3 regions of the Arthrobacter sp. B2060 genome follow, and region 2 is predicted to be linked to each of the others. Evidence: riboswitches for the same ligand, from Rfam matches in the RefSeq annotation. Region 2 holds a riboswitch; each other region holds the start of a gene.
What was found. A riboswitch is a leader RNA that binds a small molecule or an ion and turns the genes downstream of it on or off. The one in region 2 is predicted to bind cyclic di-AMP.
Positions count from the first base shown of each region.

Region 1: linked by a shared signal. The riboswitch ahead of AC5RUM_RS08735 (M23 family metallopeptidase) and the one ahead of AC5RUM_RS03100 (NlpC/P60 family protein) in region 2 are both predicted to bind cyclic di-AMP.
Region 3: linked by a shared signal. The riboswitch ahead of AC5RUM_RS13510 (M23 family metallopeptidase) and the one ahead of AC5RUM_RS03100 (NlpC/P60 family protein) in region 2 are both predicted to bind cyclic di-AMP.

Region 1 is NZ_JBNHFR010000003.1:415,099-420,371, forward strand. It holds gene AC5RUM_RS08720 (isoprenyl transferase) at 1-762, shown strand, start outside; gene AC5RUM_RS08725 (class I SAM-dependent methyltransferase) at 835-1,485, opposite strand; cyclic di-AMP (ydaO/yuaA leader) riboswitch at 1,726-1,899, shown strand; gene AC5RUM_RS08730 (hypothetical protein) at 1,922-2,059, opposite strand; gene AC5RUM_RS08735 (M23 family metallopeptidase) at 2,058-2,771, shown strand; gene AC5RUM_RS08740 (alpha/beta fold hydrolase) at 2,809-3,840, opposite strand; gene AC5RUM_RS08745 (quinone-dependent dihydroorotate dehydrogenase) at 3,925-4,998, shown strand; gene AC5RUM_RS08750 (DUF3043 domain-containing protein) at 5,149-5,273, opposite strand, start outside.
Region 2 is NZ_JBNHFR010000001.1:643,642-648,914, reverse strand. It holds gene AC5RUM_RS03105 (GGDEF domain-containing protein) at 1-597, shown strand, start outside; gene AC5RUM_RS03100 (NlpC/P60 family protein) at 671-1,459, opposite strand; cyclic di-AMP (ydaO/yuaA leader) riboswitch at 1,467-1,668, opposite strand; gene AC5RUM_RS03095 (GTP pyrophosphokinase) at 1,820-2,926, opposite strand; gene AC5RUM_RS03090 (alpha/beta hydrolase) at 3,150-3,980, shown strand; gene AC5RUM_RS03085 (YciI family protein) at 4,063-4,401, shown strand; gene AC5RUM_RS03080 (ferredoxin reductase) at 4,755-5,273, shown strand, end outside.
Region 3 is NZ_JBNHFR010000007.1:52,664-57,936, forward strand. It holds gene AC5RUM_RS13485 (hypothetical protein) at 1-48, opposite strand, end outside; gene AC5RUM_RS13490 (cold-shock protein) at 230-613, shown strand; gene AC5RUM_RS13495 (DUF3027 domain-containing protein) at 620-1,165, shown strand; gene serC (phosphoserine transaminase) at 1,248-2,378, opposite strand; gene AC5RUM_RS13505 (iron-dependent transcriptional repressor DtxR) at 2,707-3,402, shown strand; cyclic di-AMP (ydaO/yuaA leader) riboswitch at 3,570-3,778, shown strand; gene AC5RUM_RS13510 (M23 family metallopeptidase) at 3,783-4,607, shown strand; cyclic di-AMP (ydaO/yuaA leader) riboswitch at 4,746-4,915, shown strand; gene AC5RUM_RS13515 (C40 family peptidase) at 4,986-5,273, shown strand, end outside.

The DNA of each region.
Region 1 (5,273 bases), on a different contig from region 2:
CCGGCGATCCCGGCGGAATTCGTGCCCCGGCACGTGGCGATTGTTATGGACGGCAACGGACGGTGGGCCAACCAGCGGGGGCTGCCCCGCATCGAGGGCCACAAGGCGGGGGAGCCTGCGCTGCTGGACGTGGTGGCCGGGGCCATCGAACTGGGCATCAAGTACATCACCGTCTACGCCTTCTCCACGGAGAACTGGCGGCGGTCCCCGGAGGAAGTGCGCTTCCTGATGGGATTTAACAAGGATGTGCTGCGCCGGCAGCGGAACCAGCTGGACGACTGGGGCGTGCGGGTGCGCTGGTCCGGCCGCCGGCCCAAGCTCTGGGGATCAGTGATCCGCGAACTGGAAGAAGCCGAGGCCTATACCGCCGGAAACAGCACGTGCACGTTAACCATGTGTGTTAATTACGGTGGCCGCGCCGAGATTGCCGATGCCGTATCGGCGATCGCCGAGGACGTCGCCGCCGGACGGCTCAAACCCGGTTCCATCACGGAGAAAACCGTCCAAAAGTACCTCGACGAACCGGACCTGCCCGACGTCGACCTGTTCCTGCGCAGCTCGGGGGAGCAGCGGCTGTCCAACTTCATGCTCTGGCAGTCGGCCTATGCGGAGTTCGTCTTCCTGGACACGCTCTGGCCGGACGTCGACCGCCGCACCCTGTGGGACGCCGTGGGCATCTACGCACAGCGGGACCGCCGCTACGGGGGAGCGGTGGATGCTGCCAAGACTCCCATGGCGGCCGCCACCCATCAGCCCGGGTAGGGCCCGCGCTTCACCCTCACGATATTCGAAGAAGTTTCCCTGGCACGCGGCACTACTACGCGCGCCCAGGATCTAATGCTGTGGTTTGCCAAGCAGAATGGCGGCCTGCTGGTGGCTTTCCATGGCTCTCGGTGAGCGTACTAGTTGTGCGCGTGCCACGAAGCCTTGCTCAGTGAACCGGGTGGCTACTTCCTCGGGGGAATGCAGTTCTGCTCTGAGCTCGACATCATGTCCGTAGGCGTGGTTAATAGTGCGATGGCCGCTGCCGGCCTGGAAAGCGATGAGCGCCGAGCCGGATGGGCGGAGGACTCTCCAGAACTCCCGCGCAATTGCCGGCAACTCTGCCCTGGGGGAGTGGATGATCGAATACCAGGCAAGTATGCCGTCGGCAGCAGAATCGGATGCCGGCAGGTCGGTCAACTCTCCCACTTCAAAGCAGAGACCGGGATGGAGCTGCTGCGCGACCCGGATCATCTCGGGCGACAGGTCCACACCTGTGACGTTCAGTCCCGTGCGGGTCAGGTATTTGCTCATTCGGCCGGCGCCGCATCCGGCGTCGATCACTAGCCGGTCCGCGGAGGTGCGAATGTGGCCCGCGAACTCGTCGACCATGGCCATGTCGAGAAGCGACTCAAAGGCTGTATCGGGGATCACCCTCGAGTAAGCCTCGGCAACCGAATCGTAAGCGGTTCTGACCTTTATCAAGTTCTCGTGGTCAACCATGGACCGAGCCTACCGACACGCCTTGTCTCCTGTTGGCCCGCCGCCACTGCAACCCCGCCCACCGGCAGCCAGCTGGTCGGATTTAGGGCAGCCACCTAGTCGCTTTCTCCCCCTTCTGCAACCGCAACACGCCATCCTCTACGTAACGAATTTGTAACACCCTGTTTTTCTTGGTTTCATGGTTAGTACCACATACCTTCACCGGGTATGCGTGTACCCGCTTCGCCAAACCCCGCCGGCGGTACATGATCCCTTCACTCCAGGCGGGGGCGGAAGACCCATGAATGACGCCTTTGGGCGTCTTGGGGTGAAGCCTGGCCCTGTCACTGCAGCCTGTGAGGCGCGCGGCAGGGGAGGCCGGACAGTCCACTCGTCCGAATCCGACAGCTAATTTCGCCGGCGTCGAGAGGACCTACGCTGTGCCTTCCCACGACAATCACGGCTTGCGCCGTGCCATTTTCCCGCGCACATCCAGTAAGGGCCGCCGCCGGGCAGCCTCATCCCCGGTGCCCAGGCCGCGGGGCCGCGGCCAAAAGCTGGCTGTTGCGGCGGCGGTGACGGGAATGATCGGCATGACCGTACTCTCCACGGCTCACGCCGCCCCAACAGGGATCTTGGCCACGGGGGAGGCTCCTGCCAGTGCAGTGGCCGCTCCGGCCGCACAACCCTCCCTGCTCGCGGATGCAGGATCTCCACTGGTTTTTGACCAGCCCCAGGTCAAGGCCTCCCCGGCAGCGAAAGCGGCAGCGAAAGCGGCACCGAAAGCCGCGCGGAAAGCGGCACCGAAAGCTGCGCGGAAAGCGGCATCGAAGCCGGCGCGGAAACCGGCACTGAAGGCCGCACCCAAACCGGTACGGAAGCCGGCACCGAAACCCGCCCGGGCTTCCGCGCCTTCGGCAGGCCTGCGGGCACCGCTCGCCTCTACGATCGTGACTTCCCCATATGGGCACCGCGTCAATCCCCTGACCGGGGCAATCGGCGAATTACATACGGGGCTTGACTTCGCCGGGGCGTGCGGCACGCCCGTTCTGGCTGCGGCCAGGGGAAAGGTCACCGAGGCAGGCTGGAGCCCGTACGGCGGCGGAAACCGGATTGTTGTTGACCACGGCAAGGGACTGAAGACCACATACAACCATCTGGCCAGCATCGGCGTTTCCAAGGGCCAGACCCTGGCGCAGGGTGGACGGATAGCCGCTGTCGGAACGACCGGCAGCTCCACCGGCTGCCATCTTCATTTTGAAGTCATGGTCAATAACAGGACCGTCAACCCCGCCAGCTACCTATAGGCAAACAGGGCGACTTCCTGGCTGCACCTGGCCACTCTCATGGGAGCCGACCGAAGGATTCGTCCTCAGCGGCAAAGCCGTGGATCCACCGGGCCAGCCGCCGGTATGCGTCCGCGCGCACCTCGGCACGGGACAGGAAAACATCGTGCAGGGCGCCCTCGATCCGCTCCACGGACACGCTCTGGCCCAGTGAGAGGGCCCGCACGGCGATGACGTTGACGTCCAGTACTGCGTCCGTCCTGCGCATCTCTTCGGTCCAGAACGGCCCGTTGGCGCTTGCACCGGAAATCATCACCAGGATGGGGATGCCGATATGGAGCCCGCGTGCAACCTGCGCCTGGCCGGCAAGGACTGCGCTGAGCCAGCCGGCGCGGACCGGAAAGGCCATAGGAGGCCGATACTTGTCATCAAGGGTCCATTCCCCTTCGGCTGAGTTGCTGATGCTGCGCCAGTAGAAGCCGCGCTCGGGCAGGCGGAGCACAGCCTCCGGCCGGAAGCGGGCGAGGGGCTCCACCATGGTCCAGGCGGCCCGCCGGACCAGGGAACTGCCGTGCATTTCCAGCCACGGACTGTTCAGGACCAGCTGTGACACCACCCCCGGATTCCGGCTCACCCACAGGGCCGCCACGAGGCCGCCGGTGGAGTGCCCCATCATCACAAGCGACAGCGGCGCCGCGGGCTCCATCGCCGTGATCATGCCGACGGCGGTGCTGATTTCGGCGTCGTAGTTTGCCAGGTCGGCAACGTACCCGCCGTGCGCCTCGGGGCGCAGGCTGCGGCCGTGGTTGTGCATGTCCAGGGCAAAAAACTCGAAGTCCTGGCCGTTCCAGAAGCGTGCCAGTTCAACATTGAAAAAGTAATCGCTCCAGCCGTGCAGGAACAGCACTGCACGGCGCCGGTGCCGCTCCCCCTGCGCCGAAGGTGGCGCTGGGTTCGCCGCAGGCGGTGCGGGGTTGTTCAATGGGGCATAGCGGACAAGCGTCGCCGTCCGTGCGACGCCGTCGCTGCCCACGGCCTCGAAGGCAAAGGATTCGAAGCCCTCGCCGAGGATGTCGCTCTGCCACTCCATGGCACCAGACTAGACGCGCCGCTGGTGGTCGACACGTGCCGTGGCCGGTTTGGTCTGCACCGCCGAAGACGGAAAACTAGAGGCATGCGCGTATATCCGACTTTCTTCAGGCTGGCCTTTTCATGGATGGACGCCGAACGCGCCCACAAAATCGGCTTCAAAGGCATCCGGCTGGCCCATTCCACCGGGGCGGGCCGGCTGCTGGCACGGTTTACGGCCCCACCCGCGTCCCTGCAGACGAATGCCTTTGGGCTCACCTTCCCGTCGCCGTTCGGGCTCGCCGCCGGCTTTGACAAGGAAGGCCACGGCATCGAGGCCCTGTCGGAGCTCGGCTTCGGGCACGTGGAGGTGGGGACCATCACCGGCCGCGCCCAGCCGGGCAACGAGCAGCCGCGGCTGTTCCGGCTCATCGAAGACCGTGCGGTCATCAACAGGATGGGATTCAACAACGACGGCGCTGCGGCCGTGGCCCCGCGCCTCAAGTCAGCCCGGGCTGCCCTGCAACGGCGCCACCCCAAGGTTCGTCCCCTCATCGGCGTGAACATCGGCAAAAGCAAGGTTGTGGAACTTGAAGATGCTGTGGAGGACTACCTCATCAGCGCGCGCAGCCTCGCTCCGGCGGCGGACTACCTCGTGGTGAACGTGAGTTCCCCCAACACGCCGGGCCTCCGGCTCCTGCAGAATGTGGAGACCCTGCGGCCCCTTTTGACGGCTGTGGGGGAGGAAGCTGACAAAGCGGCCGGCCGGCACGTGCCCCTGCTGGTCAAGATCGCGCCTGACCTCAGCGATGAGGACATCGATGACGTTGCCCGGCTCGCGCTGGACCTGGGCCTCGACGGCATCATCGCGACGAACACGACCATCGGACGGACGGGCCTGAAGTCTGACAGCGAAAAGATCGAAGCCTGCGGGGCGGGCGGGCTGTCCGGGGCTCCGCTGAAGGCCCGCTCGCTGGAGGTTTTGCGCCGGCTTAAGGACGCAACGGACGGCCGGCTGACGCTGGTTTCCGTGGGCGGAGTGGAGACGTCCCAGGACGTCCAGGACCGGCTGGATGCCGGTGCCACGCTCGTTCAGGGGTACACAGCGTTCCTTTATGAAGGTCCGTTCTGGGCGGCGCGCATCAACAGGCGTTTGGCCAAATCCCGGCGCGCTGCCTAAACGCAGCCTGCGGGTTCCTCGGCGGGAGTGCCTCCGGCGTAGGGATTTCCGGCGCAGACATACAGCAGCCCCCGGCGGTGACACCGCCGGGGGCTGCTGTATATTCCGCGCCGGATCCGGAAGGAGGCCCGGAGAATGGAACGCTGGGAGTCAGGACGGGAACTGGCCGCGCCGGACCTGCGGCTTGGGGAGGCGAAGCTTCCGGAACTGCAGGGAACGCATCGAGCCATACCAGACAGTGCCGCGCTCCACTTCCCCGAACTTCTGAGTCAGCC
Region 2 (5,273 bases):
ACCTACTTCGGTTCCGCCGTGACCACCCTGGTTACCATGGTGCTCCTCGCGGTGGTCTCCTTCAGCATGGCCGGGCTCAGCACCGAGCAGCACACGCGGGCGCTGACAACTGTCGCCAGCCAGGACGGGCTCACGGGCTTGCTCAACCGATCGGCATTCTTGGATATGGCGTCCGAACAGCTCCGCCGCGGCCGGGGCAACAAGAGCGGGGGAGCGCTGATCCTCGCGGACCTGGACCACTTCAAGGCCATCAATGACACCCATGGCCACGCTGCCGGCGACCTGGCGCTTCAGGCCTTCGCCGAGGCCTGCCGTGCAACGGTCCGCTCCACGGACCTCGTGGGGAGGTACGGCGGCGAGGAGTTCATCGTGTTTGCCCCGGGCGCGAGCCCCTACTCCGCGAAGATCATCGTCAAGGAAATCAGCCGGCGGCTCGCCGAGGGGTCGGTTCCCGACGTGCCGAAAATGCCCACCGTCAGCTACGGCATCGCTGCGGTGGACGCGGGGGTGCTCAGCCTGGACGGACCGATAGCAGCCGCTGACGCCGCGCTCTATGAGGCCAAATCCCTCGGACGGAACCGGGCAGTTCTCGGCTAGCAGAAGAAGCCGGTGCCCCGCTGCCCCCAAGGCAGCGGAACACCGGCTTCGGCGTTAGCAGGCTTTGGCGTTGTCAGGCTCCGGCGCGCACGAAGGTGACGGGGCCGGTGGCGGTCAGCCAGGACAGCGGGTGAACCACAGTCTCGTTGACCCCGTTCATGCCGCCGCTGAGCACCTTGCCGTTGCCCACGAAGATTCCCACGTGGCCGGACTGGACCACCATGTCACCGGGCTGGGGAGTGGACACGACTTTGCCGTGGTTCATGAACTGCATCGGAGCAAGGTCGCCCACCCGGATGCCGGAGGCGCCGAGTGCCTTTTCCACCATCGCGGTGCAGTCCTGGGTGATGCCCAGCTGGGCGTAGGCCGCCGATACCATCGAGGCATTGATGCCGCCGGCGGCGGCAGCGGGAGCCTTCGCGGGCGCCGGTGCGGACTTGACGGTGACCTTCGGTGCAGAAACCTTCGAGGCGGCAACGGGAGCGGCGGGAGCGGCAGCGGCCCGGGGGGCTGCCGGGGCAGCCTGCTTTTCGGCGACGGCGGGCGCCTGCACCACGGGGGCAGGAGTGGACTTCACCGCGGGGCGCTCGAAAGCGATCTTGACGCTGGAGCTGGCGCTCAGGGGTGCCTGGACCTGGCTGGCGGCCGTGGGCGCTGACGCGGGGGCGGCGTCCTTCTGGGCCGGCGCGTTGGCGGCGTTCGCTGCCATGCTGCCGGTGAAGGCGAGTCCCGATGCCGCGAGGATTACGGCGGCCTGGCGTCCCAGTCCTCCGGCATTAGCCGTAACAGCACGCGATGCGGATACGAACGGATTCGAACGGCCGGCCGCTGCGCGGCGGGCACGGGTAAAGCGTGACGACATGAAGGAGCCTCTCCCGATGCCTGCGAGGTGAGCTGTCGGATTCGGATGGGAGACACCCGGCCGCGCGCCCTGACAAATTCAGGAGCCCTGACAAGTTCAGGAACTGCGCGGCTTCACCCCAAGGCCCGTTCGTGCGGGCCAAAATTGGTTTCCCCGTCTCTGCCGTGCATGGTCTGTGAACGGATCCCGGGCGGCGGCAGAGTTAGGCAATCAGCGCGGGAGTGCCTTCCCCGGTGAGGAAGGCACGTCTTCCACGGTACGGGAGCCTTTTCCAAAAGTCACATTAAGGTAACGGAGGTGTGTCGCGGCGCCGGGCGCTGGCTGTTCGTGCTGGCAGGGCAAAACCAGCCCTGCCGATGCCTACTTCTTGGTCTGGCGGTACCGCTCGATCTGTTTCAGCCTCCGCAGGAGGCTGTCGCGCCGCGGGTGCGGAACGGCGTCAGGCTCCTCGGCGGTGAGGTCGATGTGCTTCGTCCCGTACTGCCAGAGGAGGAGGTCATCCAGCAGCCGGTCCGGGCCGGGGGAGTAGCGGTGGTCCAGGGCCTTGCGGACCTCGGTGATCCTGTTGGCGCTGAGAAGCCCGGCGAGCTGGACGGTCTGGTTCAGGCCGTGGGCTGCCATGAGTTCGGCTGCCCACCCCCAGTCGTCATCCACTTTGCGGTCCACGTGCGGCAGCAGCGTCCGCCAGACGTCGCGGATGCGGTTGGGTGTGAGCGGGGCGGCGCCTTCACCGTCCATGTCCCAGTAGCCGCGGACCTCCTCGTAGCGTTCGTGCAGGTCCGCGAAGGCGCTCTCCACCGTCTCCAGCATGGCGGCCGTGGCGGTGAACTGACGGTCGAAATGCGGGGTCCAGGCCCGTGGATCCTCCGCCTTGAAGCGGATGTCGTGTTCAATCTCGCTCCATGCATGCGCGAACACTGTGCGGATCTGGCATTCGAAGAAGTAGCTGCCATTGGGCTGGGCTTCGGGGTTGAAGGCCTTCTGGTACTCCTTGACGGCCTCATTCTGGATGGTCCGCAGAATCAGGTGGCGGCTGGAGTAGCCGTACGTCCCGGACTCGATGGAGCCGATGTCCTTCTCGCGGTCTCCGCGGCAGTCGAACAGCTGCCGCTGCCGCTTAATGAGGTTGGCCACCACCGCATTTTCCGCAGGAAGCTTGGTGATGACGCGGACACCCACCATGTCATTGAGGGTGCGGAACGGGTCGGGGAACTTCAGGACGCGCGGGCCGCCGGGTTCCAGGGGCTCCTCGGTGCGGGAGATTTTCTCCCGGAAGGAGTCCACGGTTTTGGTGCGGCCGGTCACGAACAGCGGCGTGACCTCGGTGTCCTTGAGCATGGTCCGCAGCATCTGCAGGACGTCGCGGGTGACAAGCTTCAGGGCAGGCCGGACGCGCTCATACAGTTCCACGTTTTCCTGCACGGAGTCGCGCTGACTGACGTCCAGGCGATCCCAGTTGCTTGCCATGATTCCAAAACTATCAAGGGCGTGCGACAGCCGCCTGTGTGACACCGGCCGCGCCACCTCGGCCACTCTCTTCCGCCCGGGGGGAGCCGCGTCCCTGTAGGCTCGGGACATGGCTGATGTGCGCCGTCGGACCCTGCCGTTCTCTGGACTGCTGGGTGCTACGGCAGTGGTGACGCCGGGGGCACTTGTTGCCTCCTGCCCACCCGGACCCAAGGAGGATGCAGTGAAGCGGCAGAAGTACCAGTACGGCGACCACCCCAGCCAATGGGGCGAGCTCTTCCTGCCGGAAACGCCGCCAGCATCCTCATCACGGAACGGCAAGCGGCCGGCGACCCGAGGCATCGTGGTGGTCATCCACGGCGGATACTGGCGCTCGCAGTACGGGGCCGAGCTGGGCGAACCGCTGGCGAAGGACCTCGCAGCCCACGGGATGGCGGCCTGGAACCTGGAATACCGGCGGGCAGGCAACGGCGGCGGCTGGCCGCACACCTTCGAGGACGTGCTGGCCGGGATCGACAGGCTCCGCGGAGTCGCTGAAGAGCACGGGCTTGACCTTGCCAAGGTGGTGGCGCTGGGCCACTCCGCCGGCGGCCACCTTGCCGTCTGGGCGGCAGGACGGGACCGGCTGGCCGGGCTGGGAACCCCGGATGCTGACCGGCAGGTGGAAAGGAACCTCAACGGCGAGGCGGTGCACCTGACAGGCGTGGTCAGCCAGTCCGGGCTGCTCAACCTCGCCCAGGCGGACTGGCTTGACCTCAGCAACGGGGCGGTCAGCAACCTCATGGGCGGTTCGTCCGGGAAATACCCCAAGCGCCACAAGTATGCCGACCCCATGAGTGCGGTTCCGCTGGACGTGCCGATCTATGCTGTGCACGGACTCGAGGACCGCACCGTTCCCATGAGCCAGTCGGAAGCGTACGCCGCAGCGGCCCGCGCCGCCGGGGCGCCGGTCCAGGTGGTCAAGGTTCCGGGCGACCACTTCGCGCTGATTGACCCGAAGGCCTCGTCCTACCGGAAATGCCGCGAGCTCGTGCAGGAGTTGCTGGGTTCCTAGGGGACGGGCAGGGGCGCGAATGGTTGCCTTCAACTATCCACAAACCGTTGCTGTCCGGCCCGCCCGCAGGCACCATCGAGACATGACCAAATACCTCATCTCCTTCCCGAGCGAAGCCATGGTGCTCACCGACGAGGAGTTCCCGATAGTCTTCGCCGAATCCCACGCTGTGATCGAGGAGGCGAAGGCTGCCGGCGTCTACGTATTCGGCGGTGGGATCGAGGAGGAAGTCGCTCCCGTGCTGGTCTCCGCCGATGGGTCGGTGAGTCCCGAGATCTATCCGGGCTCCGAACTCACGGGTGGGTTCACCGTGCTGGAGTTGCCGAAGCGCGAGGACGCGGTCGAGTGGGCGAGGAAGATCGCGGCGGCCTGCCGTTGCCCGCAGGAGCTCCGCGAGTTCGGGTACGACCCGGCCAGCTAGCCACCCAGGCCACGGGAACTCCATCGACGTCCGTTCGTTGCAAAGTCATGGGGTCGAGAGTAAATCCGCTGCCGGCACGGCCGCGCAGCGGCGCACCCTCCCTGACCAATGTGCTGCCAAGGTCCCGTAATCATCGGGAGGTAAGTATACTTACCATTCATAGCCAACGACGCACGCACAGGCGCCCGCCATGGAGGAAAACCCTTGTCAGACCCCACTGCCACACCGCTCCGGTTGCTCCGGCCACCGGCATGCGGGACGCTAGTAGCTGGGGGTTGGGGTAGTTTTGTATATTACGATCACCGGTTTCACTAGGAGATACATATGGGTGAATCCAACAGGTGGTGGACAACATGATTCGGCTCCGTAAATTGGCGCGCGCCGCGACGGTCTTGACCACCCCGTTGGCGCCGGAGGACATTCTCGCGCTTTTTAACCCCGTTTTTTCGGCCCGTCAGCTTCGCGGCGTGGTCACAAAAGTGGTGCCCGAAACGGCGGACTCCGCCACCATCCACTTCCATCCTGGCCGCGGCTGGAAGGCCCACAAGGCCGGGCAGTGGGCGCGGATCGGGGTGGAACTCGATGGCGTGCGACATTGGCGGTCGTATTCGCTGAGCGCGCCGGCAGGGCAGGACCCTGCCATCACCGTCAGCGACATGGGTGCTGTCTCCGGTGTCCTCGTCCGGAACACCAAGCCCGGCGACGTGCTGTTCCTGGCTCCGCCCCAGGGCGACTTTGTCCTGCCGGAGCATCCGCGGCCGCTGCTCATGCTCACCGCGGGGAGCGGCATCACCCCCGTCATGTCGATGATCCGCACGCTGGTGCCGCACCGCCCCGATGCCGACGTCGTGCTGATCCACTCAGCCCGTACG
Region 3 (5,273 bases), on a different contig from region 2:
AACCGCTGCGGCGACCGTCAAAGGACGCCGGAAACGCGTGGGTATCATGCCGTAACGCTAACAGTCCCGCCGCGGCTGCGCCTCAAAGCAGGAATCCCAAGCCAGTCAGGATAACCTTGAAGTAGCAGACCAACATGAACCAGGCAGTCATACCCTGAACCCGTACACCGGTGCGGATGCGGTGATGGCCGGACATGTCTAGACAGTCAGAACGAAGAAGGTTGATTACGTGCCTACCGGCAAAGTCAAGTGGTATGACAAGGACAAGGGATTCGGATTCCTCGCGGGCGAGGACGGCCAGGAAGTGTTCCTGCCCAAGTCGGCGCTTCCCGGGGGCGTCACCGAACTGAAAGCCGGCACGCGGGTCGAGTTCGGTGTGGCCGACGGCCGCAAGGGCGCCCAGGCCCTGGGCGTGCGGGTACTGGACAAGACCCCATCCATCGCCAAGGCCAAGCGGCCCAATGCCAGGGACCTCGCGCCTGTGGTGCAGGACCTCGTCACGGTGCTGGACAACCTCTCCGGCACCCTGTCCGCCGGCAAATACCCGGAGGGTAACAAGGGCAAGGCCATCGCCGCCGCCCTGCGTAAGGTTGCCGACGAGCTGGACGCCTAGGTCCCCATGAACCCGGAACCTGAACAGGCCGAATCAAAGGCGGCACCAAAGACGCCCGGGAAGCGTGCCGGTGTCCCGGTCTGGCGCACCGGAAAACCCGACGCCGTCCTCGCGGCTGCCGTAGACGTGGCCCGGACCGCCATCGAAGGCATCGCCAAGGCATCGGAAATCGGCGAACACCTGGCCGCGCGCACGGAGGGTGACCGCCTGGTGACCCACCTGTTCGAATCCAAGCTGCCCGGTTACGTCGGATGGCAGTGGTACGCCGTGCTCACACGAAATTCGCGGTCCAAGGTGATCACCGTGAACGAGCTGGGCCTGCTGCCCTCCGAGGACTCGATCCTCGCCCCGGAGTGGGTTCCCTGGGCGGAGCGTGTCCGGCCGGAGGATGCCCAGGACGATGCATTGGCGGACGAAGACGCACCGCAGGCCGCTGGGGCAGGGGTGTCAGAGGCGGGCGCTCCCGGTGCCGGAGCCGCGGAGGAGCCGGAGGTTTCCCCGGAGGCAGCCGTAAAGGAAACCGCAAAGGACCCGGCCGGCGAGGAAGGCTGAACGGCGAACGGCGCCGGCCGGGACACGAGCCCGGACGGCGCCGTCGAACGCTGATGCTGCCTGTGGCAGCGGCGCGGGGAGGCTACTTCTTCAGCTCGCCCACCACGTAGTCGATGCACTCCAGCAGCGCCGAAACGTCCGCAGGGTCGATCGCCACGAAAGTCGCGATACGGAGCTGGTTACGTCCCAGCTTGCGGTACGGTTCCGTGTCCACAATGCCGTTGGCGCGCAGTACCTTGGCGATGGCCGCGGCATCGATTGAGTCATCAAAGTCGATCGTGGCGATGACGTTGGAGCGTTCCGCGGCGTTGGCGACGAACGGCGTAGCGAACTCGGAGGCCTCGGCCCACTTGTAGATGCGGCCCGCGGAGTCGGCGGTTCGGCCGGCGGCGAAGTCGAGGCCGCCGTTGGAGTTGAGCCATTGCACCTGCGCGTCGAGGGTCACCAAGGTGGCCAGCGCCGGGGTGTTGTAGGTCTGGTTCAGCTTCGAGTTGTCGATGGCCGTCTGCAGGTCCAGGAAGTCCGGGATCCAGCGGCCGCCGGCCTTGATCCGCGCGGCACGCTCCAGCGCGGCGGGGGAGAAGAGACCCAGCCACAGGCCGCCGTCGGAAGCGAAGTTCTTCTGCGGTGCGAAGTAGTAAACGTCGGTCTCGGCGACGTCTACGTCCAGTCCTCCGGCAGCGGACGTAGCGTCCACCAGGACGAGGGAACCTGCATCCGCGCCGCTCACGCGCTTGACCGGGGCGGCAACACCGGTGGAGGTCTCGTTCTGCGGCCAGGCGTAGACGTCAACGCCTGCCTCTGCCCGGGGCTCGGGGCAGGTTCCCGGCTCCGACTTGATGATGGACGAATCCGCAAGGAACGGGGCCTTGTTGGTGGCCGCGGCAAACTTCGAACCGAACTCACCGAAGGAGAGGTGCTGGGCCTTCTGCTCCACGAGGCCAAAACTCGCCACGTCCCAGAACGCCGTCGAGCCACCCACGCCGAGGATAACTTCATAGCCCTCGGGGGCGCGGAAGAACGTGCTGAGGCCCTCACGAACCGATCCGACAAGGTTCTTCACCGGCGCCTGGCGGTGGGACGTGCCCAGGAGCGTGGTGGCGGCTGCGGACAGCGCCTCGACCTGCTCCGGCCTGACCTTGGAAGGTCCGGCGCCGAACCGTCCATCCTTGGGCAGGAGGTTTGCTGGGATGGTGATGCTGGTCTCGCTCACAGGGGCTCCAATTTTCGGCATGGACATGCGGATCGGCGGGGACAGTTGGTGACCGGCGGTCAGGTATGGCTGCCCGCGAAGGCCCCCTTTATTCTGCCTGAGACGCGGAAATCCCGGGAACCGTGCCCGTCACAGTCCAGTCATTGAGACGCCGCGGTTTATCCGGAGTAATTCAAAATAGGCTAAGCTTTTGGTGGACGAACAGGCGGACAGTCGGCGTTGCACCGCCGCCGGATTGGGGCCGCGGCGGCTGGATGCCGAGCCGCCAGACGAGGGGCCCGCGGTACCGTGGGAGAACGCAAGTACTGTGCTCGAGGAGCTGAGCTGAATGACGGATCTGATCGACACCACGGAGATGTATCTTCGGACCATTTTGGAGCTGGAAGAAGAGAACATCGTGGCACTGCGTGCCCGCATCGCCGAGCGCCTCCGCCATTCGGGTCCTACCGTCTCCCAGACCGTCGGACGGATGGAGCGGGACGGGCTGGTTGTGGTTACCGGCGACCGGCACCTGGAGTTGACCGAAGTAGGGCGCAAACGCGCCACCGAGGTGATGCGCAAGCACCGGCTGGCCGAGCGCCTGCTTGCCGACGTCATTGGCCTGGACTGGGCGTATGTTCATGACGAAGCGTGTCGGTGGGAACACGTGATGAGCGAACGCGTGGAACGCAGGATCTACGAGATGCTGAATCACCCCACGGAATCGCCCTATGGCAACCCCATTCCCGGGCTGGCTGCGCTGGGCGGCGAGCCGACACGCACCTTTGCCGACGTCGACCTGAACCTGCTGGACGCCATGGGCAGTTATGGCCCGGACTCGCGGGTGACCGTCAGCAGGCTCGCCGAACCGATTCAGGTCGAGCCCGAACTCCTGCAGCAGCTGGACGAGGGCGGGATCCGCCCGGGAGCGACCGTGTCGCTGGAACGGGTCGGGGAGTACATTTCCGTGCGTGTCCCTGGCATCGACGGCGCCCTCGAGTTGCCGCCCGAAGTTGCTGCGCACGTGTTTGTCCGGGTGGCCTGAGTCACCCCGGTGCAGGTTGTCCGACATCAGCTGGCAGGATGACCCACCACTTTTGCACAAGCAAGATAACGGAATTATTACCGCAAGCTTTAATCGCCTATAGTTAAGTCGCAGCGCCGATACCAAAGCGTTACCTGATCCGGAGCCGAACTCTGCCAGCGGATCAGTCGCTCGAAACACCTTCTGGCAGAGGCGGAGGAACCACAACTGGCCGTTTAAAACGGCCTTGGGGTGAAGTCCGCAGCAGCAAGCCACCTTCCACAGACGGAATCCCCGGATACCTCTGTGCCAAAAAGGCTTGTCATTGCGGACCGGGTCGATCAACTCTCTGACCCGAATCCGACAGCTAACTTCGCAGGCTACCCAGAGAGGAACCGTTCTTGACCATGCAGAATGCCCGGGGCCGCCGCCGCGCTACCGGCTCCGCTGCCGAGCCCCGCACGCCCGTAGCGGTCGCCGCTGAGCGACCCCGCGATGCGCAGCGTCAAGCGCGGAAGCAACGCAGTCCTTTCCGTCAGGTCGCTGACTTCGCCGCTGCCAGCGGAGTCGGGCAGAAGGTCGGCGTGGCCCTTGCCGCCTCGGGCCTCCTGCTGACCGTCACAGTGCCCGCCACGAGCCCGGTCCTGGCCACGGCCGACCACAGCGCCCCGGCCGCCGCAGGTGCCGCCACGGCGCAGCCAGAGGTCTCCGCCGAGGCGGCAGCCAAGATTGACTTCAGCCGCACCTCCGTTGCGACAGCCGGTGACCCGGATGGCAAGCTCAAGCAGCTCCTGAGCGCACAGTCCGCCGGCAGTATCAGCCGCGCAGCCTCCGTCGGCAGCCTTGGCATGCCCTTGGCCACCATGGTGAAGTCCTCGCCCTTCGGATACCGCGTGAGCCCCATCACTGGCGGCGCCGGAGAGTTCCACCGTGGCCAGGACTTCGCGGCCCAGTGTGGAACAGAGGTGTACGCAGCGGCCAGCGGCACGGTCACGTTTGCGGGCTGGCACGAGTTTGGCGGCGGCAACAGGGTTGTCATCGACCATGGCAACGGCCTCGAAACCACGTATAACCATTTGTCGTCATCGAGCGTTCAGGTCGGCCAGAAGGTCAGCCGGGGCGACACGGTGGCACTCAGCGGGACCACCGGCGCATCCACCGGCTGCCACCTCCACTTTGAGGTGATGGTCAACGGAGAAGTCGTTGATCCCGAAGGCTGGCTGTAAGCAAAGCCGATGGAGAGCTCTCAGATTCTCGTGACACGCCGTGACCTGAATGTGACATTCCCTCCGAACTGTTGTACCGTCTAAACCGCGTCAACTTTTCCGAAGTTGACGCCCTTGAGTGGATTGCCTAACTCTGCCACCGCTCAAGGTCCGTTCGCATTACATCGTCTGGCAGGGGCGGGGGAACCAATTTTGGTCTTCGCAAGAAGGCCTTGGGGTTAAGTCGCAAAGCTTCCCAGGAAGCGGCGCGGCCGGGTGACTCCCATCCGAATCCGACAGCTCACCTCGTAGGCATTGGGAGAGGCTACCTTCGTGTCTTCACGCCACAATCTTGCGCGCCACCGTGCGCAAACGGTTCGTAAGAACCCGCTGGACTCCGTGTCCAAGGCAGTAAGCGCCAATGCAGGCACAGTAGGTCGTCAGGCAGCAGTCATTGCGGCCGCTTCAGGTCTCGTCCTGAGCGCCGGCATGCCAGCCAACGCGTCCGACGCCAACATCGGTGTTTCCGCCTCCGCTGAGTCCGGATCCCAGGCGGCACAGCTTGCTGTGACCGCCGCGCCCACCGCAACCGTCTCCTTCGAGCGTCCTGCCGTTACCACCGAGGCAGCCCCCGTCATTGAGACAGTCGCGCCCCAGTCCAGCGACGACACGGCCAGCCCCGAAGCT